2 regions of the Agathobaculum hominis genome follow, and region 2 is predicted to be linked to the other one. Evidence: riboswitches for the same ligand, from Rfam matches in the RefSeq annotation. Region 2 holds a riboswitch; the other holds the start of a gene.

Region 1 (14,658 bases), on a different contig from region 2:
GTCTCCATCAACATGGCCAAGGACCAGAACCTTTCGCTCAATCCGGCGAAGATCTCCGGTGTATGCGGCCGTCTGATGTGCTGCCTGAAATATGAGCACGAGGCCTACGCCGAGCTCCAGAAGATCACGCCGCGTCAGGGCAGCGTTGTCGATACCCCCGAGGGCCGCGGCAAGGTCATCACGACCCAGATGCTGCGCGGCATCTGCAAGGTGCAGCTCGATGACAGCCCCGAGCATTCGCTGACCGAGTTCCGCTGTGAGGACTGCACGGTGGTCAAGGGCGCGTGCCGCAACCGCCAGAACGCCGCCGCGATGGCCGAGGAGCGCCGTCAGCGCGAGGAAAACGGCGAGACCCTGCCGCCCGAGCGCCCTGTAAAGCCGCAGAGAGCGGAGCGTCCGGCCCGGAGCGAGCGTGCCCCGAGGAGCGAGCGTCCCGAGCGTCAGCCGAAGGGCGAGCGGCCGCCGCGCCCCGAAAAGCCGGAGCGTCCGGCAAGGGGCGAACGCCAGCCCCGTCCTGAGAAGCCGGAGCGCATCGAAAAGAATGCAAATCCTGCTGAAACCGGCGAAAATGCCGCAGCAGAACCGCGCGAGGGTGCACCTCGCCGCCGCTCGCGCGGCGGCCGCAGACACCGCCGTCCGCAGAACGGCGAAAATGCGCCTGCCCCTCAGAACAGCGCCGAATAAAAAGTTCTCCACAGGCTGTGGAGAAAATGAAGGATAAACCGAAACGCAGACTTTTGTCTGCGTTTCTTTTTTACAGACAAAGGCGCTCCCATCTGAGTAGACGGGAGCGCCTTTGCGTTTTGAGATATTTGAAATTGAAAAGAGAGAGATTTCTGCAAGATATGCGCTTACGGCAAGGGGCGCTCTTACAGCAGCTCGCGCTTGATGCGCTCGAGCGCCTCGGGAGCCTGCTGCTCCATCTTCTCCGGGAAACCGAAGTAGGATACGCAGATGATGTTGTCGCCGCCGACCTTGGGAGCGTCGGCTTTCAGCTGCTTGTTTGCGAAGTCCATGTCGCGCAGGGTCTCGAAGATGCCGTCGAAATCGACCTCGCCCTCGCCCATGGCGGTGTGCTGATGGATGGTGTAGTCTGCGCGGCCGCGCTGGTTGAGCCAGGGCGGATTGACGATGTAGCGGCAGTCCTTGGTCTGGTTCCAGGTGTCGGCCAGAAGTACGTGGGTCAGCTCATCGCCGGCGTACTTGAGCATATGGCGGACGTCGCCCTTGCCCTGGTCGTAGAAGAAGCCGTGGGACGCCGAGTAAACGTAGCCGAGGTTCTTGGAACGGAAGGACTTTACGATGTCGCACGCCTCGTCGTTCAGCTCAACGAAGTCATACGGATGGGACTGGCACTCTACACGGATGCCCTCGCGCTCGATGATCGGGAGCAGCTCCTCCATGGACTTGAAGAACATGCCGTTGCAGATCTCCTGCTGATTCGGGTCGCCGGAGAACTCGGTGTTGATGACCGGTACGCCCATGTCAACCGCGATCTCGATCATGCGCTTCCAGTTGGCAACTGCGTGCTGGCGCTGCTCCTCGGTCGGGCCGGACCAGCGGTAAACAACGATGAAGGACGAGATCTCTACGCCGGTCTCCTTGAGAGCCTGCTTATACTCCTGCTGGCACTCCTTGGAGAACAGCGGATGCTTATAGAACGGGTTGATGCGCGGATGCGGGGACTGCTCGATGTACTTGTAGCCCCAGTCTGCGACCTTGTGTACGTAATCATTGATGGACATCTGCTTAGCCAGAACGTCAACGTCAAATGCGATTTTCATGAATGTTTTCCTCCTTGTCTCTTTGTGCCGTTTCCAGGGCGGCTTCCCTTTCGATGGCTCTATTATACGGCGATTTGTCCGCTCTGCCAATGATACATCTCGCCGTATGACTGCGAAATCCTGCTGTTTTCTCTCGGTTGTGCACTTCTGATTATATTTTGCACAAATGCTGGACGTCTGCGTATTTTATCCGTTATTCCGTATAAATTCCTGCTTTTTCTTTTCTGGACGCGCTTTAACTCTTGCGCGGAAGGGTAAATTCTGCTATGATGCAGGAAAGGAGCGTGACGTTTTATGCTGATCCCGGAGAAAGGCGTGCATCAAACCTCGGAACGGTATTTCTTCACCCCGTCCTCGCTTGCACGCGAGCTTTTTTATTACCCCACGCGCGGCGGTCATTACTTTTGCAGCAGCCTGTATTCCTTCGACCACCGCTCGGAAATCGCCATGCAGGGCGACCACAACCAGAATATCATGCTGTTCTACGTCCATGACGGGGCGATGGAGCTGACGCTCGGCGGAGAGGAAATGCTCGCCGCCGCCGGACAGGTCGTGCTGTTCGACTGCCGCGAGCCCTACCGCTACGCCGCCTCGGACGGCCTCGAATTCTCGTGGCTGCTGTTCAACGGACTGAACACGCGCGCGTTTTACCGCCGCATCCTTCAGGCGCACGGCGGCCGACAGGTCTTTATGCCCTCGGGCGTCAGCGAGATCGCGCAGCTGCTCGACAGCATCTTCACCGGCTGCGCCGCCGACGAGCGCCCCGGCGAGGCACAGCTCTCGCAGATGCTCCACCGCATGCTCGGCCTGCTGCTGCTCGACGACACCTCCCCGGCTCACGCCGGCAGCGACCGCATCGCAGAGGCCATCCGCTACATGAACCGTCACCTGTTCGAGGAGCTGAGCGTGCAGGAGGTCGCCGCCTCGGTCTCTCTGAGCTCTTCGCACTTTTCGCGCCAGTTCAAGGCCAAAACCGGCTATTCTCCCTATGAATACATCATCCTCCGCCGCATCGACAAGGCGAAGTATCTGCTCACCTCGACCCCGCTCTCGGTCAAGGAGATCGCCTACGCCACCGGCTACAACAGCGAGGAAAACTTCATCCACAGCTTCCGCAGCAACGTCGGCATCGCCCCCGGCCTGTTCCGGAAGTACCCGATATAAGACTGTCGAAAAACTATCGTTTTTCCGACAATCTGTGTTCTGACTTCGCAGAACACGGGTCGTCCGAAAGTTCCCATGCGGAAACTTTCTCCCTCCAGAAGTATAAAAACCGAGGTACACGCCCCCGGTTTTTATGGCTTTACTTCGCAAAGCTTGTTAAATGCGCGCTGCCGCGCGGCTGCTGCCTTTGCGTAAAAAGGCGCTTTATCGGCAGACCGATAATCTTGAGACCGAAGTTTTTCACCTGTCTCCTTGTGCTATATCCGAAAATGCGGTATACTTGTTATATCTATGAATTTTAACGAAAACGAGGTCCGGATATGAGACTTAGAACCAGACTGGCCGTCCTGGTATGCAAGGCATCGGGTGCGGTTCTGCGAAAGCTCGGCCGCGGTGGCACCAACCTGCCGGGCAAACTTGCGCTCAAGATCGACAAAAACATTCTCGGCGAGCTGTCGCGCGGCGTCAAGGTCACGGTCGTGACCGGCACGAACGGCAAGACCACCACCTCCCGCATGATCGAGCAGGCGTTTGCTGACGCAGGACTCAGGTATTTCTCCAACAAGTCGGGCGCGAACCTGCTGACCGGCATCATCGCCGTGTTCGCCCAGCACGCCACCCTGTCGGGCAGATGCCCCTACACCCACGCGCTCATCGAGTGCGACGAGGCCGCATTCCGCCGGACGAGCGAATATCTTCCCGTCGAATGCCTTGTCGTCAACAACATCTTCCGCGACCAGCTCGACCGCTACGGCGAGATCACGCATACGCTGAACGCCATCCGCGAGGGCATCACCCATGTCCCGAACGCGACGCTGTGTCTGAACGCGGACTGCTCGCTGACCGCCTCGCTCGCCGAGGACGGCATCCCGAACCCTGTCATCCGCTTCGGCGTCAACGTCCCCATCTATTCGGAGACCGCGCACGAACTGTCCGATGCGGTCTACTGCATCCACTGCAAGACGCAGTACGAATATGACTACCGCACCTACGGCCATCTCGGCGGTTTCCGCTGCCCGAAGTGCGGCTACCACCGCGTCGCCCCCGAGGTCGCGGTCACACAGGTCATTTCGACCGGCGCGGACGCCTCGGACATCGTGCTCGATATTTTCGGACACGCTCACGAGGTGCACGTCAACCTGCCGGGCGGCTACAACATCTATAACGCCGCGGCTGCCGCTGCCGCCGCGCATGTGGTCGGCATCGACGAAAAGACCACGGTCAGCGCCCTCGGCCAGTTCGAATGCGGCTTCGGCCGCGCCGAGCAGTTCCGTCTGGGACAGGCGCAGGCGCGCATGATGCTCGTCAAGAACCCGGCCGGCTACAATCAGGTCATCAACCTCATCTCGCACGACGTCGGCAGCTGCAAGCTCGCCTTCCTGCTCAACGACCGCTTCGCGGACGGCACGGACATCAGCTGGATCTGGGACGTCGATTTCGAGGCGCTCGCCGCGCAGCAGAGCCGCTTTACGCGCATCTTCGTCTCGGGCGTGCGCGCGGACGACATGGCGCTCCGCCTCAAGTACGCAGGCTTCCCGGCCGAGCGCATCGAGCTTGTCCGCGACTACGAAAAGCTGCTCGGTGAGATCGCCGCGGACGCAGCTCCGGCCTTCATCATGCCGACCTACACCGCCATGTTCGACCTGCGTGGCGAGATTGGCAGACATACCGACGTCAAGGCGTTCTACGAATAAGGAGGAACGGAAAAAATGGAACTCAATATCTGCCATCTGTACCCGGACATCCTTAATCTGTACGGCGACCGCGGCAACATCATCACCATGAAGCGCCGCCTTGAGGGTCGCGGCATCAAGGTCAATATCGACGAATGCTCGATCGGCCAGCCGCTGAACGCGGACAAGTACGACATCTTCTTCATCGGCGGCGGTCAGGATTTCGAGCAGGAGGTGCTGCTGCGCGACCTTTCCTCCGGCAAGGCGCAGGACATCCGCACCGCGGTCGAGGAGGAAAAGACCTTTCTCGCCATCTGCGGCGGCTATCAGATGCTCGGCGAATACTACAAGACCTGGGACGGCGTGCAGCTCGACTTCATCGGCGCCATCGGCGTGCACACCATCGGCGCAAAGGAGCGCATGATCGGCAACTATATGTTCAGGACCACCCCGGAGAGCGGCGACACGGTCGTCGTCGGCTTCGAGAACCACTCCGGCAAGACTTATCTCAGCGAGCAGGTCGCCCCGCTCGGCATGATGCTCTCCGGAAACGGCAACAACGGCGAGGACAAGACCGAGGGCGCGCGCTACAAGAACGTGTTCGGCACGTATTCACACGGCTCGCTGCTCCCGAAAAACCCGGTCCTGTGCGATTTTATCCTTCAGACCGCGCTCAACCACCGCTATGACGGCGCAGAGCCGCTCGCGCCCCTCGACGACACGCTCGAGCTGAACGCCCACCGCTATATGCAGGAGCGTCTGTCGCACAACGGATAATGACACACAAGTGTAACACACAGACCTGTTGAAACGTGGTATTATTATAAATAATAAGAGGTGATTACTTTTGAAACTGAAACGATTTTTCTCCGCCTTTCTGGCGGCGGCCCTGCTCGCCGGCACTGTCCCGGCAGCGCTCGCGGCCGACATCGACTCGCACTGGTCGAAGCCCTATGTGACCTCGCTCCACGAGCTCGGCATCATCAACCCCTCCGCCTCGACCGGCAACTATACCCCCGAGGCCTCGGTCACGCGCTGGGAATTCATGCGCTACATCAACCGCGCGTTTGACTTCACCGAAAAGGCATCCATCAGCTTTTCCGATGTCAAAAGCTCGGATACGTACTATGAGACCATCCAGATCGCCGTCAAGCACGGCTACATCAACGGCATGGGCAACAACAGGATGGACCCGGAGGGCACGCTGACCCGCGAGCAGGCCGCGACCATTCTCGGCCGCCTGCACAAGTATGCACCGACTGCGTCCGCGTCCAAGCTCGATGTGTTCACCGACAAGTCCAAAATCTCCTCCTACGCGACGAGCTACGTCGCCGAGGCGGTCTCTCAGGGCTACATCAACGGCTACACCGACGGCACCTTCAAGCCGCAGGGCAACCTCAGGCGCGGCGAGATCGCCAAGATCCTGTACTTCTACCTCGGCTCGTCGCTCGGCGAGTCCGGCAGACAGTACACTGCCGCCGCCTTCAACGGCGACACGAAGAACGTCACCATCTCGGCGGCCTGCACGCTGTCTGACGCGACCATCGAGGGCAATCTCTACATCACAGAGGGCGTGCTCTCCGGCAACGTCAACCTGAACAACGTCACCGTCAAGGGCGATATCATCGTCGGCGGCGGCAACGTCACGCTCGACGGCGTGACCGCGATGAACCTCATCGTCTCCAACCCGATGGGCATCAAGCCGACCGTGATCGCGACCGGCTCGACCAATATCGGCACCGCCGAGGTGCAGTCCTCCGCCTCGCTCTCTGAGAGCGGTCTTTCCGCAAATGCAGGCGGCTTCTCCGATGTCACCGTGACCGGTGAGGGCGCGAGCCTTTCGCTCGACGCTTCGGTCTGGGATCTGGACACCAAAGCCGCTTCCACCATCGTCACCACCGGCAGCACGCTCATCAGCGAGCTGACCGCGGATGCAAAGACCACCGTCACCGGCAACGGCTCGGTGCAGACCGCAAAGCTGAACGCGAGCGGCTGCGAGCTTGTCATGCAGCCGGCTGAGGTACAGCTCGCCAGCGGCGTCACCGCCACCATCGCGGGCAAGTCCGCCGCCTCCTCGACGAGCGTTTCGGTCTCCCCGTCTACCCTGTCCATCGACATCAACAACAAGGACAACATCGCCTTTTCCTACGAATTTCTGTTCAATGCGGACAAGAACGATCTGACCCGCGTCACCGTCGGCGGCAAGAACCTGCGTCAGGGCACGGATTACAACATCCTCTCCGACAAAAACGGCATCCGCATCTACAAGACCTATCTGTCCACTCTGTCTGTCGGCACCTACACCGCGGAGCTGAGCTTTGAGGACGGCACCAAGGCCGCCATCGGCATCGTCGTCAGCAACTCCTCGCTCAGCGCGGTCAGCCCCTCGCAGGTCACGTTCGACAAATATGAGGGCTCGGCAAACCACGCCGATGTCACCGTAACGCTCAGCCTGCCGGCCGGCACCCTGCTCGACACGGTCAAGCTCGGCAGCTCGGTGCTCGAGCGCGGCAAGGACTACAACTACAACGCAACCTCGGGTACGGTCACCTTCCTGCGCGAGACGCTCGCTAAAAAGAGCAAGGGCAGCTACACCATCACCTTCGTCCCCACGCGCGGCTCCTCGTCGAGCTGCTCGCTGACCGTCACGGATTCCGCGCCGGTCAATGAAGTCGCTCCCTCCTCGGTCGATTTCGACGCGAACACCTCGTCCGGCGGCTATCAGGACGTCTCCGTCACCCTCAACCCGGCGGACGGCGCGACCCTCAAGAACATCCGCGCAGGCGGCAAGACGCTCGAGGAGAACTGGCAGTACAAGGTAGACGGCTCGACCGTCACCCTCAGCAAGACCGCTGTCGCCCAGTTCGGCAAGGACGGCGCGACCTACGCCGACTTCACCTTCGTCATGAGCAAGGGCCAGAGCCCGACGCTGCGCGTCAACTACGTCACGACCTACGCGCTGACCGCGAACGTGGTCGATGACCTCGGTCTGCCCATCTCGGGCGCGACCGTCACCTTCACCCCGAACGATGCCGAGAGCGGCACCGCTGCACAGACCCTCGTCACCGACTCGGACGGCAAGGCGACCGTTTACGTCAAGCGCGGCAGCTACACGCTGACGGCAACGCACGAGCGCTTCACCTCGGCCATCACGCAGACCACGAGCGTCTCCTCCGGCCGCACGGTCAAGATGACCGGCGAGATCCTCGAGACGGTCCAGCTCGTCGTCACCAACGAATACGGCGCTCCGCTTTCCGGCGCGGCGGTATCTATCGGCGGCAAGACCATCACCACCGGCGCGGACGGCACCGCTTCCTTCAGCGTCAAGCGCGGCAGCTATGTAGCGCAGGTGGCCTGCACCGGCTACAAGACCCAGGCAGTTCAGCTTTCGGTCACCGGTTCTCTGCGCGAGCGCGTAAAGCTCGGTTAAACCCGCATAAAAAAGCACCTCCGACAGCCGGAAAGGCATATCGGAGGTGCTTTTTTATTAATCTCCCATGGACAGGCCGAGCGCACGCGCCTGCGCGACGATCTCGCAGTCGGGCGGCACGGTCTTCAGCTTGCCCGCCACCTCGGAGAGCGGCACGGCCACGATCTTATCATCGCGCAGCGCGACCATATTTCCGAACTTTCCCTCACGGATGAGCTCGGCGGCCGCCGCGCCGAAGCGGCTCGAGAGCACGCGGTCTGCCGCACAGGGTGCGCCGCCGCGCTGAAAATGGCCGGGGATGGTCACGCGGATCTCCTGCCCGGTCAGCTCCTTCAACTCCGCCGCGAGCCGGTAGGATACCGACGGGTACGGCATGGCCTCGCGTGCCGCCTTGAATTCCTTTTTGCTCATGGCCGCCTCCTCGCGGCTGACCGCGCCCTCCGCGACCGCAATGATCGAGAAGCGCTTGCCGTCCTTCGCACGCTTTTCGATGGCCTGCGCGATCTTTTTCGCGGAGTACGGGATCTCCGGGATGACAATGACGTCCGCGCCCGAGGCGATGCCCGCGTGCAGCGTCAGCCAGCCGGCCTTGTGACCCATGATCTCGACGATGAACACGCGCGAGTGGGAAAAAGCGGTCGAATGGATGGAGTCGATGACCTCCGAGGCGATGTTCACCGCCGACTGGAAGCCGAAGGTCAGCTCCGTCCCCCACAGGTCGTTGTCGATGGTCTTGGGCAGCGTGACGACGTTCACGCCGTTCTCGCGCAGCAGGTTCGCAGTCTTGTGCGTACCGTTGCCGCCGAGAATGACCAGGCAGTCAAATCCGGCCTTTTTCACCGTTTTCAGCATTTTATCCAGCTTTGTCTGCTCGCTGTCCTCTTCGGGGCGCTGCATCTGCTTGAACGGCTGACGCGAGGTGCCGAGGATGGTGCCGCCGAGCGTCAGAATGTCCGAAAAGTCGTCCGGCTTCATCTCATGGTAGTCTCCCTCGATCAGGCCGCGGTAGCCGTCGCGGATACCGTACAGCGTCACGCCTTTGCCCATCTCGTTATACAGCGTCTTTGCGACACCCCGGAGCGCCGCATTCAGTCCCTGACAGTCGCCGCCGCTCGTAAGCATTCCGATTTTCATATTCATCGTCCTTCCCCCGCCGGTCTCCCTGCGGTTTTCTTCTCCCCATTATAGGATATTATGCCGCACGGGAAAAGCGATTTTACATACTTTTTTCATTGCGATTTGTGCGCATGAGATTTTTCTGTCGAATTTTGATTTTTTTGCAGGAATTCTGTTGACAAAGCTCGCTGTATGGGTTTATACTGTAGTCACTAAAAAAAGATGATGCAGTCGCTTTGACCGCATCTCAAACGATAATAGCAAAACCATCGAAAGATGGCGACGCAAAGCTATAGGGCCTTACCCCTCTGAGAGGGCTGGCAGCCAGTTACCGAAAGGAGATCGCCGGATATGAAGCGGCTTTTTCGTTTTGCTTGCACAGTTTTTTCAGCAGCTGTCCTCTCGATGGGTTTCACCGCAGCGGCAGCGAATGACATTGTTGACATGAGCAACACATCCCACGGTTATGTAACCGTTAACTACACCTCGAGTGCCAAGCTCAAGGTCGGCATCCAGTACAACAGCGGCAAGACGGTTTACCGCGACTGCCCGAGCGGCAAGGATGCTTCGTTCTCGCTCGACCAGGGTGACGGCAAGTACACTGTAACCCTGTACCGCAACGTTTCCGGCTCCTCTTACGAGCAGGTAGCGTCCAGGTCCATGAACGTTGCCGTCAAGGACCGCTTCGCTCCCTACCTCGTCTCCACCTCGGACATTCAGTTCTCCAAGGGTGACGCTGTTTCCGCCAAGGCTGCTGAGCTCTGCAAGAACGCAAAGACCGACGAGGAAAAGGTCGTCGCCATCTACAACTACATGGCAGACCGTTACTCCTATGATTACAAGCTGGCAAATGAGATCACCAGCGGCAAGATCACCAAGTACATCCCGGATACCGCCGCTACCCTGAACGGCACCACCGGCATGTGCTACGATTTCTCTTCCCTGTTCGCGGCAATGTGCCGCAGCGAGGGCATCCCGTGCGCACTGACCAAGGGCTACGCCGGTTCCAGCTATCACGCATGGAACAAGGTCAACCTGAACGGCAGCTGGTACCAGATCGACCTGACCTACGCCGTTACCCGCAATGTCAGGAACGCAAAGAACCTGCATGACTGCGTATCCCCGCTGACCTATACGAACACCAGCGATACGCTCGCCGCAGCAGCCGCTTAACGCTTTTTACTCTTCCACTTTGTATACAGATGACGCCGACTTCACCCTTTTCTGTACTTAATCAGCGGTCATTTTGTATAAATCCGCCGCGAATCAAAATCAGTTTACATTATTTACTTGTCGTTTACGGATAATTATAGTATACTGAAAGTGTTGATTCGCAGCATTCTGTCCGGCCGTGCAAAAGGACTCAGTATGTTTTCCGCATGCTGCCTTACCGGCAGACAGCGACCAGCGAAATCTGTGCATGACTCCCGCGAACGGGTACCGGTACAGACAAAAGCACCATCGGCGAAAGCCGGTCTCGCAAAGCCACGGGCCTAAACGGAGCTCTTTTCTCCGCACGGCAGCCGGTTGCCAGTGATACCATGTACCTCCTTCGCAGAGCTGTGCGCACTGTAAAGGGGGTATTTTATTTGGAGGTTGAAACTGCATTACATTCTGAGATGCACACAAACCCAAACACACATGATCTGTGCGGCTCGTTGAGGAGCAAGTTGTACAGACAAAGGCACTATCGGTGAAAGCCGATCTCGCAAAGCCAAGGGCCTAAACGGAAGGTTCCCCTTCCGCATGGCAGCCGGTTGCCAGAAATACATCTGCAATTCCTCTCGATCAGCATGCACGCTGACCAAGGAGGCATTCCATATGTTAAAAAAGAATACGCGCAAACGTCTGCTCGCAGGAGCTCTTGCGACTGTCATGATGCTGACCATGTGCCCGAGTTGGGCGCTGGCCGACGATGAGGACATCGCACTTCTTCCGGCGAACGAAGAAATCGCAGTACCGGTGGTTGATTCCACTCCCGCAGCAGACCCCACCGAAACTCCCGCTGATCCCACTCCTTCTGAGACCGAGGCAAAGCCCGAGAATCAGAATACCGCACCGGCTCCGTCTGGCGACGAAGCAAACGGCGGTACGGACAGCACGGAGTCTGGCAATAACAACGCTTCTTCCGACGCTTCGGAAGATTCGAAAAACAATTCTCAGAATAATGATGTAGTAAGCAATTCTCCGGAAAGTGAAATCAGCATGGCATCGCTGGACATCGACGCTTATAGCTTGAACGGCGTTAAGACGATTGAAGCTGAATACTGGATTACCAACCTCCACGCAAAAGACGACAATGGCAGCTGGAAGCTGAGCATCGACAAGGATACTGTCGGTGAAGACGGCAAGTCCGTTGCTGAACTGGCTCCGTCTGAGCGCCATGTGACCGCAGACGAGACCTACAACACCGTTTTCTGGCAGGCTCGCGTGCAGCATGGCTTATTGCAGCACCAGACCACCCTGTCTAACGATGACAAGACCCAGTCCGGTACCGAAATTACCAGCATCCGTTACAAGAATGACAGATTAGAGTACTGTGCAAAGGATTCTTCCGAGTGGACTGCATTCGCTTGGAACGACCATCTGGTATTCTACTATCTGATTCGTACTGAATATTCTCAGATGGTTCAGATCGACGTTTCCGACTGGACGGTTGACAAGGAACAGACACAGCATCTTAATCGCCGCAGCGTGACCTATCAGGTTATCGTTGAGGAAAATGGTACGCAGACTGTCGCTGACAGCAAGAAGTTCTGGTACAACAAGGCCTTCACGGTTTCTTCGGTTCGCGTTCGTCAGACCGAGTCCGAGAATTATTCCATCAACCGCGTAGAACTCGACCCGTCGACTATGGGCACTGTTGGTGAGGTAGACGGCGAGTACAGGTTCAGTCTTGACCTTACCAAGGCAAAGCGCGATGAAGCTACCGTCAAGATTTATGTCGAGCCAAAGGTACAGTCGCATCAGCTGACTTACAAGCTGAACGGCGGCAAAATCACGAGCGCTGAAGGCACGTACACCCCCGCAGGTTCAGTTTATCCCGATGCGACGGTTAACACCCCGGAAGTTGCGAAGGATAACTGTGACTTCGGCGGCTGGTACATTGACGAGGCGCTGACCCAGAAATGGACCGGCACCACGATGCCGGATGCAAACCTGACTCTGTACGCAAAGTTTACCGCCAAGGAAACTCCGAACCCGAATCCGGAGCCGGAAAACCAGAAGGCTATGTACTTCGTCCTGCTGCCGAACCGCGGCGTTCCGAAGAGCGGTGCAAGCCAGGGTACGGCAAATTACCTGCCGAATGAGACTTCGGACGGCGGCGTAAAGGGCGTAACTCGCAAGACCGGTTACGAAGGCTATCTGACCGAAGATGGCAAGGAGGCCGCTGACAAGGGCGAATTCAGTGCCAATGGCGTTGACTCCAGCTATCTGATTCTTCCGTCCGACCTCGGTTTCTTCACCGCGGCCAACTGGAACGGCACGACTTATCCCGCAGATAAGACCAACACTTCGGCAGCCGACATTACCGCGCTGCTCGGCACCAATTACAACCCGCAGATTGCTGAGGTTGTCTGGTACACCGTAAAGCACGACGATACCGACGGCTATCATGTCGACGGCTACGTCAAGAACGTAGATGTTAACGTCACCTACCATTCCAACTATGGCGATGACGTTACCGACGTTTACACCGCTACCACCGGCAATGAATATGCGGCGCGCGGCTATGCGGATACCAAACTGACTGCTCGTGAAAACTACACCTTCGGCGGCTGGTACACCGATAAGAACTGCACCACGAAATACGAGACGACTACGCTGATGACCAGCCTGGATCTGTACGCAAAGTGGGTTCCGAACGATTTCGAGGTGTCCTACTATGTTGACAAAACGCTGTACGGCGACATCGAAGACCATGCGGTTGACTCCACTGTAACCGTAAGAACCGCTCATCCTGAAAAGGAAGGCTACACCTTCACCGGTTGGACTCCGGCAGCTGACGTAGCAAACATTATCAAGGTTGATGACAACGGCCATTTCACCATGCCGGCGCAGGACGTTCGCTTTGATGCTACCTTCGAGATCAATCAGTACAACGTAACCTACAAGGTTGGCACTGAGGTAGTCTACACTGATGTCTACAACTTCGATGCCGATGTTGCAATCCGACCCGTTCCGACTCAGGAAGGCTACACCTTCTACGGCTGGACCTCTAAGGATTCTGCATTCGATATCCGCGGCTTCAAGATGCCTGCGCACAATGTTGTCATCGAGGGCAAGTTCGAGAAAAACCCGGCAAAGCAGTACACCTATACCGTCAACAAGCACTTCTACAACGAGAAGGGCGTTGAGGTTAATGTAGTGAAGGGCGAGGCTACGCCCGCTGCTGAGAACACGGCTGTTTCCGACCTGTACAAGGCTGATGCTAAAAATCAGACCGTTGACGGCAAGACCTACGTTTACGTTTCCGGTCTGACCACCGTTACCGATAACCTTGAAAAGCTGACCAAGGACGTTACCATCGACCTGTACTACTACCTTAACGTCGAGGGCGGCAACGACATCCCGGACGCTTGGGAGTACCGTCTTACATTCAAGGTTGTAAACGGCGAGTGGAACGACGGCGGCAACGCTGACATCGTAACTTACGTTCAGTGCAAGGACAAGAAAACCGGCGAAGCGTTCGAAGCCGAAGACGTTGTGGTTCCGGTCACCCGTATCCCGGCCGTTGGCGACAAGCCGAACTCCGGCTACCATGCGGGCGCATGGGATACGTCCCCTTACGATAATTACAAGGTTCAGAAGGACACCGTATTCACCTACACCTACGCGAAGAACAGCAGCGGCGGCAGCTCCGGCGGCCACCACCGCAGACCTACCGTTACCATTCCGGATGATGTACCGACCGGTCTGAACGGTGACGATCACTATGCTTACATCGTCGGCTACCCGGACAAGACCGTCCGTCCGCAGAACGGCATCACCCGTGCTGAGGTCGCGACCATCTTCTTCCGTCTGCTGACCGACGAGACCCGCGACGCTAACTCCACCAAGTCCAACAGCTACTCCGACGTAGCGGCCGGCGCATGGTACAACCACGCGGTTTCTACGCTGAGCGCTATGGGCATCGTGAAGGGCGACAGCCACGGCAAATTCAATCCGAATGCGCCGATCACCCGCGCTGAGTTTGCGGCTATCGCAGCCCGTTTTGACGACAAGGCCAACACGACGACTGCTGATTTCAGCGACATCGCGTCCCACTGGGCGAAGAACGAGATCAGCGCCGCCTCCAACAACGGCTGGATCACCGGTTATCCCGACGGCACCTTCCGTCCGGACAACAAGATTACCCGTGCCGAGGCAATGACGCTCGTCAACCGCGTCCTCAAGCGTCTCCCCGAGACCGAAGAGGATCTGCACGACGATATGATCAAGTGGAGCGACAACTCTGACGTTTCTCAGTGGTTCTATCTGGACGTACAGG
Region 2 (14,658 bases):
CTTTCGGTAATTCCTATTATGAACCTGTGAAAATAAAATACAAGGGCAATATGTCATAATTTTAACAGTGTATTTTGGGCGAATTTTCTAACTATGAAAAAGCATTATAGTGCTTATGAATTTTCCGTATATTACACCGCATTTTCCTCTCTGCGTCTCCGGAAAAGCAACGCCTGTCACGGTGCATCCGGGCAAAAAACATCCCCCGGCGAAAGCCGGGGGATGCAGTGAAAATTTACTTTTCCAGTTCGGTCCAGTCGCGGGTCTCGCGAAGCTCGGTCCACTTCTCGAACTTGTTCTCCTTGGTCTTGTAATAGTGGCTGTTGGTGGCCTCCTGTACCGCCAGATAGAACCACTGAGAAGCATCGGAATTATCCGGCCACTTGATCATGCTGTCGAGCAGATCGCTGCTGTTCTCGGGCAGACGGTTGAGTACGCGGTTGACAAGCGTCATCGCCTCTGCGCGGGTGATATACTGGTTCGGACGGAACGTACCATCCGGATAGCCGTTGATCCAGCCCTTGTTTGCGGCGATACCGATCTCATTCTTTGCCCAATGAGATGCGATATCCGTGAACTTCGAGGACGTATCCGTGTTCTTATCGTCGAAGCGAGCGGCGATTGCGGCAAATTCCGCACGGGTGATCGGCGCATTCGGCGCGAACGTGCCATCGTTATGGCCCTTCACAATGCCCATCGAGGACAGCGTGGAGACAGCATGGTTAAACCACTGACCGCGCGTCACATCGGACAGGCTGTTGGACTGGGTGGAATTTGCGGTGCGGACTTTCTCGGTCAGCAGACGGAAGAAGATGGTTGCCACTTCTGCGCGGGTGATGTTGCCGTTCGGCTCAACGTTGCCGTTCGGGTAGCCGACGATGTACGCATAGTGATCGTCACCGTTCAGACCGGTCGGTACATCATCCGGAATGGTAACGGTAGGTCTGCGGTGGTGGCCGCCACCGCCGCCGCCGGAGGAGGATTTTTTCACGGTATAGGACACCGAAGGCTTCGGGAAGTCCAGAGGATTGAGCGGCGCACCGGCGCTGTTGATGGCGTTCAGAACGGCGCGCTTATTGGTGAACAGTGCCTTGTCGGCAGGAACATTCTTTTCGCCCTTCAGATCCTCCGTGCCGTAGGTACCGGGATCGGTTTCGGGCTTGGTCAGCTTGACGGTATAGGTCAGCTGAACCGGTGCAAAATTGGAAACATTTTCGTTGATGGTCCAGACGAAGCCATCCGCATCCGGAGCGTACAGCACCTTGAAACGGCAGTTGGTTTCGCTCAGATCTTCGGCATTATCTCCGAAATAGGTCATGTTGCCGTTTGCCTTGGATTTCAGCTCCGTGCCGCCGACAGTCAGCTTCAGCGAGCCGGGAACAAAATCGAACGCATCGCCCATCTGGTCCTCCACCGTGGAACCGGCGCTGACTGCGTAGAGGATGTCGTTCTGGATCTTGCCGAAGTCTACCGTTTGGCCATTGGCCAGGTAGCGCATAAAATCCGGACCCCAAAGATAGTCGGTCGGGCGTCCGTTAACAACTGCGTAGCAGTTGTATCCCGCCGCCTGTGCTTCCTGATAAACCTGATAGGTCAAATACAGAGCCTTATCAATGGAGTTCGCATAATTCTTAGAAGAATCATCCTCGGGAGTACATTCTGTTGCTGTTCCACCGTAAGGATATTCATATTTCGTGCCCTGAGCCTCAACCTGTTTACCAATCTCGGTCATCCGTGCAGACCAGCTAGCAGGAGGATTATTGCTGCCATATTTAGATTTCCAGTTGTCGGGGCCAGCCCAGTGTTTCCAGGCATCAGCAAAAAAACTCCATGCGGTAACAGTAGGCTCCGCATTATACATATAGGTAATACCATCACTTACGAAAATCAGGTATTTCCGATTTGCGGCAACTTCGGTATCCTCGTCCAGCAGCTGCTTGCCCGCAAGAAGTCCGGCGTGGGTGTTTGTTCCGCTTTCAATCGTTTGCTTGATTGCGTTTTCAATGGTCTCGTAACCGGTTGCAAGATCCGTAAGCGGAGCGGTCTTGTTTGCCTGTTTATTGAAGATTACAACGCCGACCTTGACCTTTGCTTTCGTGCTTGCCGCCTTCTCCTTCAGCGCAGCGAGCATACCCAGCGCCTGGTCTTCCAATTCCGTACTCGTGGACTTATCCAGTACAAATACCACATCGGAGGCCAACTTTTCCTCTGCACTCGGCAGAGACAGCGTCACATTGGAGGTCCAGGTGTTCGTATCCAGCGCCGTTGCGGTCTTGGATCGGGAAACGTTCCACTCAATGGGGTCGGTGTCCTCGGTGCCGCCGGAGGATTTTTTCGTAGCCGCCTTGAGCGAAACAGCGTGCGAATCGTTTTCTACCGGGACGTATTCGTCAGCCGTTTCCTCCGTCCAGCGACCGATCTCCTCATAGCCGCCCTTACCGTCCTGAGCCGCAGCATTCCACTTAAACCAGCCATCATGATACCAGCCGGTAATCTCTGCCTTGTTGGAGGACAGAATGCGGTCGCCGCTCATGTCCTTTGCGTTCGGGAGCGTAAAGGTCGAACCGTTGAACAGCAGGTCATCGCCTGCGGTCTTTGCGGTGTTATTGTACACTGCGCTGTTCTTTGCGATGTTGATGTTTGCATCATTATAGGCGTAAATTGCGCCGCCCATGCCTGTCGCTGCATTATCGTGCATCACAGCACCGGACTGAAGATCCACATTGATAACCGCCGAGCCATCCTTGTAAGTGAAAATACCTGCGCCGCCTGCGGCCTTGTTGCCACTGACAGAGCTGTTTTCCGCCGTAACGCTAAGGGTGTTAGCCAGTGCATCTGCGTAGATGCCGCCGCCATAGCCGGTTGCCGTATTTTTGTCGATTGCCGTGCCGTTCAGCAGGCGAATGTCCGTATTGCAGACAGCAGTACACAGAGCAAAGATACCTGCGCCGCTCTGTGCCTTGTTTTCAGAAATCGAAACGTCGTCAAGTTCGATTGTTCCGGCACTGTAAGCTACGATTGCGCCGCCCTGCGATGCACCGTTGTTATTCAACAGTTTAGAATTGCGGAGAGTCAGATTAGAGGTTGTGCCGACATACATACCGCCGCCGATACCGTTTTCAAGGTCGAGAACCTTATTGCCGGAGATTGTGGAATCGGTGATAAGGTGGTTGTGCTCGCCGGAACAGCCTTCTTCTGCTTCGTTCGGCGTATCGCCAAAATAGATACCTGCACCGTATTTTGCGGTATTATTCTCAAAAAAGGACTTTGCAGCGTTCAGCACAGAATGTCTCAGAAGCATGCCACCGCCGCAGTCCGGAGCAGTATTCCCCTCAACATGGCAGCCGTCCATGGTCAGAGAACCGTATCTAACCAAAATACCGCCGCCGTCGCTGCTGTTTCCCGTAACTCTGTTTTCGGACACGGTAACATTCTGCATGGATACATCTGCGTGCGACGCATAGATACCGCCGCCGCCGACTTCGCCATTGCCGTTGCCGCCGACTGTTTCATTACCCGTTATGGTCAAATCTTCGAGCTGAACGCCTGCACTGTCGATTGCGAAGCCGCCGCCATTCTGCGGATTTCTGCCGCCGGTAACCGTACCATTTTTCACGGTAACCTGCGGTTTATCACCGGAAATGGTCACAACGGCCGCATTCGCATCACCCGACAGCGTACGCCCGCCGAGGTCGAGCGTCAGAGACTTGTTAATCTTGATATTTTCCGTAACATCACGGAGCATGACGATGGTGACATCGCTGTTTGCAGCATAAATGTTTGCAGCAGCAAGCGCACCGGCAAGAGTCGAATACTTGTTCTCACCGATCTTTGCAACGCATGTCTGCTCAGTGCCGCCGCCCTCGGTGGACTGACTCTGCCCCGGATTTGTCGTATCCGGCGTATTTTCATCCGCTAACGCGAACGGAGACATTGCCAGCAGCATGGACGCCGCCAGTATGCTGGCTAATAATCGCTTGTTCTTTCCTGTTTTCATCATGAAAATCCCTCCTTCAGTAGCAATAGACTACTATGAAGAAGCTGCATCAGGAAACCGGCTGCCATGCGGAAAAGTCTTCCGTTTAGGCCCCTGGCTTTGCGAAACCGGCTTTCACCGATCGTGCCCTTGTCTGCACAACTTACTCCTTAATGAGTAGCACAGATGATTGAGTTTTTCCTGGAACCGTTTTGGACAGTACAGAGACGATTCAGCTTCCAAATAAAATCCCCCCTTACAGTGCGCACGGCTCTGCAAGGAGGGTACAAAGTATCGTTGGCAGCCGGCTGCCATGCGGAGGACAAGCTCCGTTTAGGCCCATCTGGCTTTGCGGCACCGGCTTTCACCGGCTGTGCCTTTATCTGTACCTGCACCCGTTCCCGGGAGTCATGCACAGATTTTCAGTTGATGTCTGCTGTTTAAGACGATATGCGAAGGGCGCATACCGAACTTCGCTGCACGGACGGACAAAAAGTCCCGCGTCAGCGCTGCCTAATCTTTCCTATATAAAGTGTACCCCATTGCAGGCAGCTTTGTCAACCGTTTTCCTATAAAAGAAGAAAACTCCCGCAGCGCAGACGGCAATGACTAAAGTTTACAAAAATTTTGTTTTTTCTCCTTTCAATCTCCTTTTAGATGGTATATACTTTTCCCATCACAGGAAAGGATAGAGAAACTATGTTACACAGCAAAACAATGACGCAGGTCCTTCTGCTGCTGCTCGGCGGCGCGATGGTCCTGTTCGGCGTCTGGCGTGGTGAGGCCGGCGTCGTGTTATCCAAGGCGATACGCCTGTGCATGGAGTGCGTCGGCATTGGGTAAAAGACCGCTCCCCCTGCTCGTCCGCCTGCGCGGCGCGATACAGGCCGCCGCCGCCCTGCTCACCAACATCCACCTGCCGAATTTCCTTTCCGGCAGGCTGTATCAGGGCAACGGCAAGCGGGTCTGTGTGCCCGGACTGAACTGCTATTCCTGCCCGGGCGCGGCGGGCGCGTGCCCCATCGGCGCGTTTCAGGCAGTCGTCGGCTCGTCCGGCTTCCGCTTCTGCTATTACATCACCGGCCTGCTGATCCTGCTGGGCGTGCTGCTCGGACGGTTCATCTGCGGCTTTCTCTGCCCGTTCGGCTGGCTTCAGGAGCTGCTGCACCATATCCCCTCCCCGAAGCTGTCCTCCGAACGGCTGAAGCCGCTGCGGTATCTCAAGTACGCCGTGCTGCTCGTGATGGTAGTGCTGCTGCCGACCGTTCTGGTGAACGAACTCGGCATGGGCGACCCGATCTTCTGCAAATACCTGTGTCCGCAGGGAATCCTCGAGGGCGCGATCCCGCTCGCCCTGGTGAACACCGGCATTCGCTCGGCGCTCGGCGCACTGTTCACCTGGAAGGCGGCTGTGCTGGCCGCCGTGATCCTTCTCAGCGTGCTGTTCTGGCGGCCGTTCTGCAAATGGCTGTGCCCGCTGGGCGCGTTTTACGCGCTGTTCAACCGCGTTTCCCTGTTTCAGATGCAGGTAAACTCCCATCGCTGCGTTTCCTGCGGAAAATGCGCGAACGTCTGCCCGATGGATGTAGACATCACACAGAATGCAAACCACGCCGAGTGCATCCGCTGCGGCCGATGCATCAAGGCCTGCCCGACAGAGGCGATCTGCTACCGGTACGGCTTCGGCAACGAAAAAACAAAGGAGAACTCATAAATGAATATCAAACGTGCAACCGCCCTTGCCCTCAGCCTGAGCCTGCTGCTGGGCGCCGCTGCGTGCGGCAAGTCCGACTCTGAAGCTGCCGATACCGGCAGCAAGACCTCTGCGGAGCTGCTCGAGGAGGAAAACGCCATCCTCGACGCACATCAGGAGCTGTGGAATCAGGTTTTCGCCTCCATGGACAAATCCTCTCCCGCAACGGCGGAAAACTACGGCGATGTCCTGCTGAGCGCGCTGGAGAACTGCCGGGACAAGCTCTCCGACGGGGATTATCAGACGCTGAAAAGCGATGCTGAGAGCATCCGCTCGATCGAGGAGCAGATCGCGGCCCTGCCCGCCGACGACAGCGCCGGCCAGAGCGAAACGGCTGCGGCCAGTGCGTTCCCGGAGTTTACAGGCAAGGATCTCGACGGGAATGCGGTCGACAGCAGCCTGTTCGCGAACAACGCCTACACGGTCGTGAACTTCTGGTTCAGCGGCTGCAAGCCCTGTGTCGCTGAGCTGGGCGAGCTGGACAAGCTGAACCAGACCGCAAAGCAGCAGGGCGGCGAGGTGATCGGCATCAATACCGAAACGCTCGACGGCAACGCCGATGCCATCGCCACCGCAAAGGAGATCCTGCAAACCAAGGGCGCGACCTACCGCAACATCTATTTTGATTCCTCGAGCGACGCCGGTACGTTCGCCCTCGGCATCATGGCCTTCCCGACGACCTATGTGTTCGACCGGAACGGAAACGCAGTCGGCGAGCCGCTGCTCGGCGGCATCGACAACGCCGATAATCTGGCGCAGCTCCAGAAAAACATCGACGCCGCCCTCGCCGCCGATCAAAAATAAGACAGAGCACAGCTAGGGCAATACCGCATAATTGAACAAGAGCGATTTGCGAGCAAATTTTGCGTGCTGACGAGGCGCGGTTTTGCGGTAATACTTGATGTATTACCGTGAAATCGCAACAAAGTCAGGGCACAAAATTTCCGCAAAGCGCCGCAGCTTTAATTGTGCGGTGTTGCCCTAAAGGGGCTGACTCAGGTGATTTCATGCAATCATTCTGAGTCAGCCCCTGCTTTTTTATCGAAAAAGCGCCTGCTCCGATGTTCCATCTGATGACACCGGGGCAGGCGCTGGGAGAGAGGTCAGCGGGTCGCCTTGAGTCGTGCCATGGCACGAGCCAGCGCCGCCTTGGATAGATGATATTCACGAATACTCTGCTTCTGGCGCAGACGCTCCTCGGCGCGCTCGCGGGCGCGCTCGGCACGCTTGCGGTCGATCTCCTCGGGCCGCTCTGCGCTGGATACCAGCAGGATGACATAGTCCGGCATGATCTCGGCAAAGCCGTCGCTGACGACCACCTCGTGCCGGACGCCCTCGGCGTGAAACCGGACGGTGCCCGGACGAAGTGCGGTAACGACCGGTTCATGCCCCGGCTGCACGCCGTATTCACCGTCGAGCGCAGGCATGACCAGACTGTCTGCCGGGCCGGTATAAAACTGCCGATCCGGCGTGATGATCTCCAGATAGAAGGTGTTTTCCATCAAAGCGCCCCCATATCCTGCGCTTTCCGGCGAACCTCGTCCACTGTACCGACCATGGAGAAGGCAGCCTCCGGATACTGATCCAGTTCTCCGCCGAGCAGGGCTTCAAAGCCGCTGATCGTGTCCTCCAGGGTCACATAGCGGCCCTCAAGGCCGGTGAACTGCTCCGCTACCGAGAACGGCTGCGAGAAATACTGCTGCATCCGGCGGGCGCGATCGACGATGCGTCGGTCGTCCGCTCCCAGCTCCTCCATGCCGAGGATGGCGATGATGTCCTGAAGCTCACGATAGCGCTGCAAAAGCTCCTGCGCGCCGCGCGCGACCTTGTAATGCCGCTCGCCGACAATGTCCGGCTCCAGAATGCGCGAGGTGGAATCCAGCGGATCTACCGCCGGGTAGATGCCCTGCTCGACGATCTTGCGGGATAGCACGGTCTTTGCGTCCAGATGCGTGAAGGTCGTGGCCGGAGCCGGGTCGGTCAGGTCGTCCGCCGGGACATAGACCGCCTGAACCGACGTGATCGCGCCGTCCTTTGTGGAGGCGATACGCTCCTGCAGCGCGCCGACCTCATCGGCCAGCGTCGGCTGATAGCCGACCGCCGAGGGCATGCGGCCCATCAGCGCGGAGATCTCCGAGCCGGCCTGTACATAACGGAAGATATTATCGATAAACAGCAGCACGTTCTGCTTTTTCACATCGCGGAAGTATTCCGCCATGGTCAGACCAGTCAGCGCCACGCGCATACGTGCTCCGGGCGGCTCGTTCATCTGGCCGAACACCAGCGCGGTCTTGCTCAGCACGCCGGATTCCGCCATCTCGCGCCACAGATCGTTGCCCTCGCGGGTACGCTCGCCGACGCCGGTGAAGATCGAGTAGCCGCCGTGCTCGGTGGCGATATTGTGGATCAGCTCCTGAATCAGGACGGTCTTTCCGACACCCGCGCCGCCGAACAGGCCGATCTTGCCGCCTCTGGCATACGGCGCGAGCAGGTCGATAACCTTGATGCCGGTTTCGAGGATCTCGGTCGTCGGGTTCTGCTGGGCAAACGCCGGCGGAGCGCGGTGGATCGACCACTTTTCCTGCGCCTCGACCGTTCCCTTTTCGTCGATGGCCTGCCCCAGCACATTGAACATTCGTCCCAGCGTCGCTTCACCGACCGGCGCTTCGATGGTGCGGCCGGTGGACAGCACCTCGTCGCCGCGGCCGATTCCTTCACTCGGGGAGAGCATAATGCAGCGCACCGTGTCACCGCCGATATGCTGTGCGACCTCCATCATGCGCACCTGCCCGTCCGGTGCAACAGACAGAGCCTCGTTGATCTCCGGCAGACTGCCGCCCTCAAAGGCAACATCTACGACCGGGCCGGTCACCTGCACTACGGTACCTTTGCGTTTCATAGTTTTTTCCTCACTTTCTATGCGCGGCTGCCGTCCGCCAGAAAACGGACGGTTCGCGTCGGAATCGAACGGCGCGGCTGCGGCGTCTCTGTCGCGCTGCCCTGCGTGCCGCCGACGATCTCGGTGATCTCCTGCGTGATAGCGGACTGCCGTGCGCGGTTGTAGCGCAGCGAAAGCGATTTGAGCATATCACGCGCGTTGTCCGTCGCGGCATCCATAGCCGTCATGCGGGCATTCTGCTCGGCACAGAACGACTCGACCAGTGCGCCGAACAGCTCGCCCTTGATGCAGCCCGGCACCAGATGCTCGAGCACCCGATCAGCCGATGGCACATACTGCACCGTCTGATGATACAGGCCGTTCTCGCCCGGACGCGGCTCCCACGGGAACGCATCGATGTCCAGCGGGAGCAGCTTCTGCACGCGCGGCTCGAGCCGCATGGGCGTTACCATTTCGGTGTAAACAACGTACACGTCGTCCAGCTGTCCTTCGCGGAACAGACGGATGAAAATATCTGCAATATCACGGGCGCGGGCGATCGTCGGGTCCTGCACCGTGAACATGAACTCGCCGTCCACGCGGATGTCGCGCTCGGCAAAGTAGGCGCGTCCCATCTGACCGATCAGGAACAGCGTGGGGTCGTCCTCCTGCGCCAGCTGCTCCTCGGCCAGCCGGAGCACATTGTGGTTGTACGCGCCGGCCAGTCCCTTGTCGCCCGTGATAACGATGTAGCCGGCTTTGCGGCGCTTGACCTCGGGACGCTTGTCGAAATAAATATGCTCGATCTCGGGAGAATGGTGCAGAATATCCGCGATTGTAGAGCTGATCTTGAGAAAATACGGCTGTACATTGTTCAGCTGCTGCCTTGCCTTGCGCATCTTGGAGGACGAGATCAGATACATCGCGTTCGTGATCTTGAGCGTCTGCTGCACGCTGTCAATACGGGTTCGGATCTCCTTTATGCCTGCCATGCTGCGCTCACCTGTTCTTTATAGGTCTCGAGTGCCTCCCGGATCTGCTCGGCGGCCGTTCCGGTCAGGGTGCCGGTGGACTGGATCTCGGTCAGCAGCGCATCCGGCAGGCTGTCCGCGAAGTCCTGCACAAAGCCGCGCACGCGGTCGAGCGGTACATCGCGGAGCAGGCCGTTGGTGGCCGCATACAGAATGACCGCCTGCCGCCATACCGGCATCGGATGACACAGCGGCTGCTTGAGTATCTCCATCAGCCGTTTGCCGTGCTCGAGCGTCTGCTGGGTGTCCCTGTCCAGATCCGAGCTGAACTGGGTGAATACCTCCAGCTCGCGGAAGCGGGCAAGATCGATGCGCAGCGTACCGGCGGTCTTTTTGATGGCCTTGGTCTGAGCGGCGCCGCCGACGCGGGATACCGACAGACCGACGTTGATCGCCGGGCGCTGACCGGCGAAGAACAGGTCGTTTTCCAGATAGATCTGACCGTCGGTGATGGAAATGACGTTGGTCGGGATATAGGCGGAGACATCGCCCGCGAGCGTTTCGATGATCGGCAGGGCGGTCATCGAGCCGCCGCCGTACTCCGGCGTCAGCCGGCACGCGCGCTCGAGCAGGCGGGAATGCAGATAAAATACGTCGCCCGGATATGCCTCGCGGCCGGGAGAGCGGCGCAGCAGCAGCGACAGCGTGCGGTAGGCGACTGCGTGCTTGGACAGATCGTCGTAGACGATGAGCACATCGCGTCCCTTGCTCATGAAATACTCACCGATCGCCGCGCCGGCATACGGCGCGATATACTGCTGCGGCGCACCGTCCGCCGCAGTGGCGGAAACGATGATGCTGTAATCAAGCGCGCCGTATTTCTCCAGCGTGCCGCGCAGACGCGCGACCGTGGACGCCTTCTGACCGATGGCCACATAGATGCAGATCATGTCCTGTCCCTTCTGGTTCAGGATGGTGTCGATGGCGATGGAGGTCTTGCCGGTCTGGCGGTCGCCGATGATCAGCTCGCGCTGACCGCGTCCGATCGGCACCATCGCGTCGATGGCAAGGATGCCGGTCTGCATAGGCTGGTTGACCGGCTCGCGCGATACCACGCCCGAGGCCTCGCGTTCGATCGGGCGGCGCTCGGTCGTTTCGATCGGGCCGAGCCCGTCGATCGGCTCGCCGAGGGCGTTGACCGTGCGTCCGATCAGCGCCTCACCGACCGGAACGTCAGCCGCGCGTCCGGTGCGCGAAACGGTCGAGCCTTCATGCAGGCCGTCCTCGCTGCCGAGCAGCACCACGCCCGCGCTGTCGCGCTTGAGGTCGAGCACGATGCCGCGCACGCCGGTGTCGAACTGCACCAGTTCGCCGTAGACCGCGCGGTTCAGTCCGTATACGGTGGCGATGCCGTCGCCGACCTCGATGACCGTACCGGTCTCGTCACAGCGCGTTCGGTTGTCATACTGTTCGATCTCCTCGCGGAGAATGGATAAAATCTCGTCTGAATGGTTCAATGGTTTTCACCCCTTACAGGTCATGCGCCAGTGCGCGAAGCTGTCCGCGCACGCTTTTATCGTATGTTACGCCGTCGATCTCGGCGGTAAAGCCGCCGAGCAGCGTTTCGTCCGTCACGATCTCGAACGTAACCGCGCGGTAGCCGTGCCGTGCGCACAGCAGGCGGGCCAGTGCGCCGAGCGACTGCTCCTCCGGCTCACGGGCGCTGCGGAATACGCACAGACCCTCGCCGTTTTCGCGCAGCTCGAGCAGACGGAACTGCCGGACGATCTCGGGCAGGAGCGCAAAGCGGTTTTTGTCCGCCAGCAGCAGATAGAAATGCCGCAGCTCTCCCCGCGCGTCAAAAGCGGGCAGACGGGCCAGCACGGCCTTTTTCTCCCGTGCCGACACGGCGGGCGAGCACAGGGCGTCCCACAGCTCCGCACAGCCGGTCAGGCAGTCGGCGGTGCGCCGCAGCTCGCTCAGCGTGCACCCGGCATGGCGCAGCGCCCCGGCATACTGTACGGCGGTCGAATTCATCGTGCAGCCTCCGTTTCTTCGCGCAGGAAATCGTCGATCATGGCGCGGTCAGTGTCGCTGTCGAGCGTCTGCCGGGATACCTTTGCGGTGGTCAGCAGAACGAGAGCCGCGAGCTCCTTTTTCGCCTCGCGGAGCATCTGCGCCCGCTCGGATTCACGGCGCTGCGCCGACTGCTCCTCCAGACGCTGCACGGCAGTGCGGGCCTCCGCGACCAGGCGGTCGTATTCCTGCTGACCGCGTGCGCGGGCGTCCTCTATGATCTGCGCGGCCTCCGCCTTCGCAGAGGCGAGCTGCGCCGCATGCGCGGTCTGCTGCTGCTCGGCCTCGGCCAGACGCCTGTCCGCCTGATCGAGCGTGTCCGATACCTCCTGTGCGCGGTCGTCCAGCATTCTGGTGATCGGCCCGAACAGGAACTTCTTCATCAGCACGAACAGGATCAGCAGGTCAACAAACACCCAGATGATCTGTGCATTTAGATTGAGGATCATTCGATCTCACCCCGATCAATTCATGAAGATGAGCAGGATAGCGATCAGGAAGCCGTAGATGGCGGTTGCCTCAGCCAGCGCACAGCCGAGGATCAGGTTCTTGCTGATCTGGCCCGAGGCCTCCGGCTGACGTGCGATGGCCTCCGAGGATTTCGCGGTCGCGTAGCCGATACCGAGACCGGCGCCGATGCCGGTCAGAACTGCGATAGCTGCACCAATTGCAATACTCATTTTTTGTAGTCCTTTCTCAAATAAAACAGTGGTTACTCAAGCGATTCCGACAGGAAAAGCGTTGTCAGGAAGACGAATACGACTGCCTGTATCATGCCGTCGAACACATCGAAATACAGGCTCAGCGGGATGGGCACAACGACCGGAACGACCATCTTGACCAGCTCCATGATGACGAAGCCGGCGAAGATGTTGCCGAACAATCGCATGCAGAGCGACAGCGGCCGGATGCCGATCTCCATGATGTTGAGCGGCGTGACGACCGCGACCGGCTCGCTGAACTTCTTCAGACCGCCGCGCAGACCGTGGAAGCGGAACTGCGCGCCGTAGATCAGCAGGGCGCTCATGATCGCCAGACCGGCGGTCACGTTCAGGTCCTTGGTCGGCGGGGTAACGCCGAACAGCCCGGCCATGTTCGCCAGCGCGAGATACAGACCGACCGTGCCGAGATACGGCGCGAACGCACGCCAGTATTTGTCGCCCAGCGTGTCGCGGCAGAAGCCGTTGATGAAGCCCACCAGCATTTCGGCGGCCGCCTGCCGGCGTCCCGGCCGTTTTCGCAGCCCGTGCGTCAGCCAGACGGCGAGCAGGGTCAGCACCGCTATGATGACCCAGCTTACCACGGCGGATTCCGGTACCGGTATCCCGCCAAACAGCGGAATCTCGAACGCAATGTGGGTTTGCAGCTCGGCATTCAATTCCGCTTTGATTTCTCCCAAAGGGCATCACCTCGTTTGTTTTGCTTTGCGTTCCTATTGTAGAAATCCGACGGGTTCTGCGCAAGCTTACGAAAATAAAAAAAATAAACCCGCGCAATTTGACGGGTTTCATAAAATTTTCGAAAGGGATTTGATGAACTTTGACCAGCGTGCTATGATATAAAATAGCTTTTCCAAGGGGGGAATGAAATTGACAAATGCACACTCATCCGGCTCGCTGCACCGGCGTGTGCGCCGGATGCTGATCCAGTGCATCGCCATCGTGGTGCTGCTCTCGACCTCGGTCGGGCTCGGCATCGGCCTGTATCAGGATGTGTACGCACGCGATCAGCTGCTGTCCAACGCCGCGCAGATGGCGGCCGACGCGCCGCTCCTGACGGATACGATCCAGACCGATACCGCGCAGCAGTATCTCGAACGTACCGTCCGGCGCGTCGCCGCGGTGGATATGCTCGGCATATATGACGTGCAGGGCAAACCTTTGGTATTCTACGATCTCGCCGCCGGCGAAGGAGAGGCGTCCGTGCTGCCGACCCTGCGGGCCGATACGGTCCGCCGCCTGTACAGCGAGCAGATACCGCTGCTTTCCAGCGATGAGATGCCGGAGGGCGCCGACCGCTGCGCCTACGCCGTGGTGCGCGATGAAAACGGACAGGCGTTAGGCATCGTGATGGCGGGTCTGTATCTGCGCTCCTATCGCCGGACGGTGCTGCGCGTGCTGCTGTTCTACTGTCTGATCACTCTGCTCGCGCTCGGTGTCGGCAGTCTGCTCAGCGTGCGCTTCTCCAATCATATCAAGCAGGAGCTGCTCGGCTATGAGCCGGATGCGTTCCGTCAGCTGTTTTTGCAGCGCATGGATATCCTCGACGCGCTCGACGAGGGTCTGCTGGCCATTGATTCGCACAGCACGATCACCTATATCAACCGTGCGGCGGCGGACATCCTCAGCATCCGCACGAGTGATGCGCTCGGACAGCCGCTCAGGGCGATCTATCCGCGTTCGACCATCGCGCGCGTCATGCAGACCGGAAAAAGCGAGTACAACATCAGTCTGGAATCCATCAAGCATGTTTCGGTCATATCCGACCGCATGCCGCTCTGGCGCGACGGGGAGATCGAAGGCGCGATCGCTATTTTCCGCAACCGCACCGAGGTCACAAGGCTGGCGCAGGATCTGACCGGCGTACAGCATATCGTGGAGGCGCTGCGGGCGTATACGCACGAGTTCACCAACAAGCTGCATGTCATTCTCGGTCTGCTCCAGCTCGGGGAAAACAGGCAGGCCGAGGAATACGTTCTGCGTCTGACGAAGACGCGCGCACACTCGATCAGCTATATCTCCGAGCGCATTCAGGAGCCGTCGGTCGCGGCTCTCCTGATCGGCAAGTCATACCGCGCCGCCGAGCTAGGCATCCGGTTCGCCCTCGACCCGGCCAGCGAGCTGCGCGGGGACGGACAGTACCTGCCGGCCAGCAGCCTGATCACCATTCTCGGCAATCTGACGGAAAATGCGTTCGACGCCCTGCGCAGCGCACCGGAGAATGCGCAGAAGGAAGTGACCGTCAGCATCCGCGAGGGCGAGCACGGCATGCTCCTCAGCGTGGA

Evidence for each region. Region 2 has a riboswitch for cyclic di-GMP ahead of H8S02_RS03805 (S-layer homology domain-containing protein). Riboswitches for the same ligand answer to the same signal wherever they lie in the genome.
Region 1: it holds a riboswitch for cyclic di-GMP, as region 2 does, so the genes downstream of both, H8S02_RS06535 (S-layer homology domain-containing protein) here and H8S02_RS03805 (S-layer homology domain-containing protein) in region 2, are expected to answer to the same signal.

Annotation. Positions count from the first base shown of each region.
Region 1 covers NZ_JACOPK010000005.1:58,663-73,320, reverse strand. Annotated here, with positions in the region: partial or broken gene H8S02_RS12705 (PSP1 domain-containing protein) at 1-279, shown strand, start outside; gene H8S02_RS06570 (sugar phosphate isomerase/epimerase family protein) at 870-1,784, opposite strand; gene H8S02_RS06565 (AraC family transcriptional regulator) at 2,079-2,948, shown strand; gene H8S02_RS06560 (Mur ligase family protein) at 3,269-4,642, shown strand; gene H8S02_RS06555 (type 1 glutamine amidotransferase) at 4,658-5,398, shown strand; gene H8S02_RS06550 (X2-like carbohydrate binding domain-containing protein) at 5,469-8,051, shown strand; gene H8S02_RS06545 (6-phosphofructokinase) at 8,109-9,185, opposite strand; cyclic di-GMP riboswitch class I at 9,417-9,503, shown strand; gene H8S02_RS06540 (transglutaminase-like domain-containing protein) at 9,612-10,340, shown strand; cyclic di-GMP riboswitch class I at 10,612-10,702, shown strand; cyclic di-GMP riboswitch class I at 10,841-10,932, shown strand; gene H8S02_RS06535 (S-layer homology domain-containing protein) at 10,989-14,658, shown strand, end outside.
Region 2 covers NZ_JACOPK010000003.1:49,155-63,812, reverse strand. Annotated here, with positions in the region: gene H8S02_RS03805 (S-layer homology domain-containing protein) at 236-4,000, opposite strand; cyclic di-GMP riboswitch class I at 4,047-4,135, opposite strand; cyclic di-GMP riboswitch class I at 4,273-4,364, opposite strand; gene H8S02_RS03800 (CD1871A family CXXC motif-containing protein) at 4,694-4,819, shown strand; gene H8S02_RS03795 (4Fe-4S binding protein) at 4,812-5,690, shown strand; gene H8S02_RS03790 (TlpA disulfide reductase family protein) at 5,691-6,533, shown strand; gene H8S02_RS03785 (F0F1 ATP synthase subunit epsilon) at 6,833-7,231, opposite strand; gene atpD (F0F1 ATP synthase subunit beta) at 7,231-8,628, opposite strand; gene atpG (ATP synthase F1 subunit gamma) at 8,646-9,599, opposite strand; gene atpA (F0F1 ATP synthase subunit alpha) at 9,587-11,095, opposite strand; gene atpH (ATP synthase F1 subunit delta) at 11,109-11,615, opposite strand; gene atpF (F0F1 ATP synthase subunit B) at 11,612-12,103, opposite strand; gene atpE (ATP synthase F0 subunit C) at 12,119-12,334, opposite strand; gene H8S02_RS03750 (F0F1 ATP synthase subunit A) at 12,367-13,053, opposite strand; gene H8S02_RS03745 (ATP-binding protein) at 13,244-14,658, shown strand, end outside.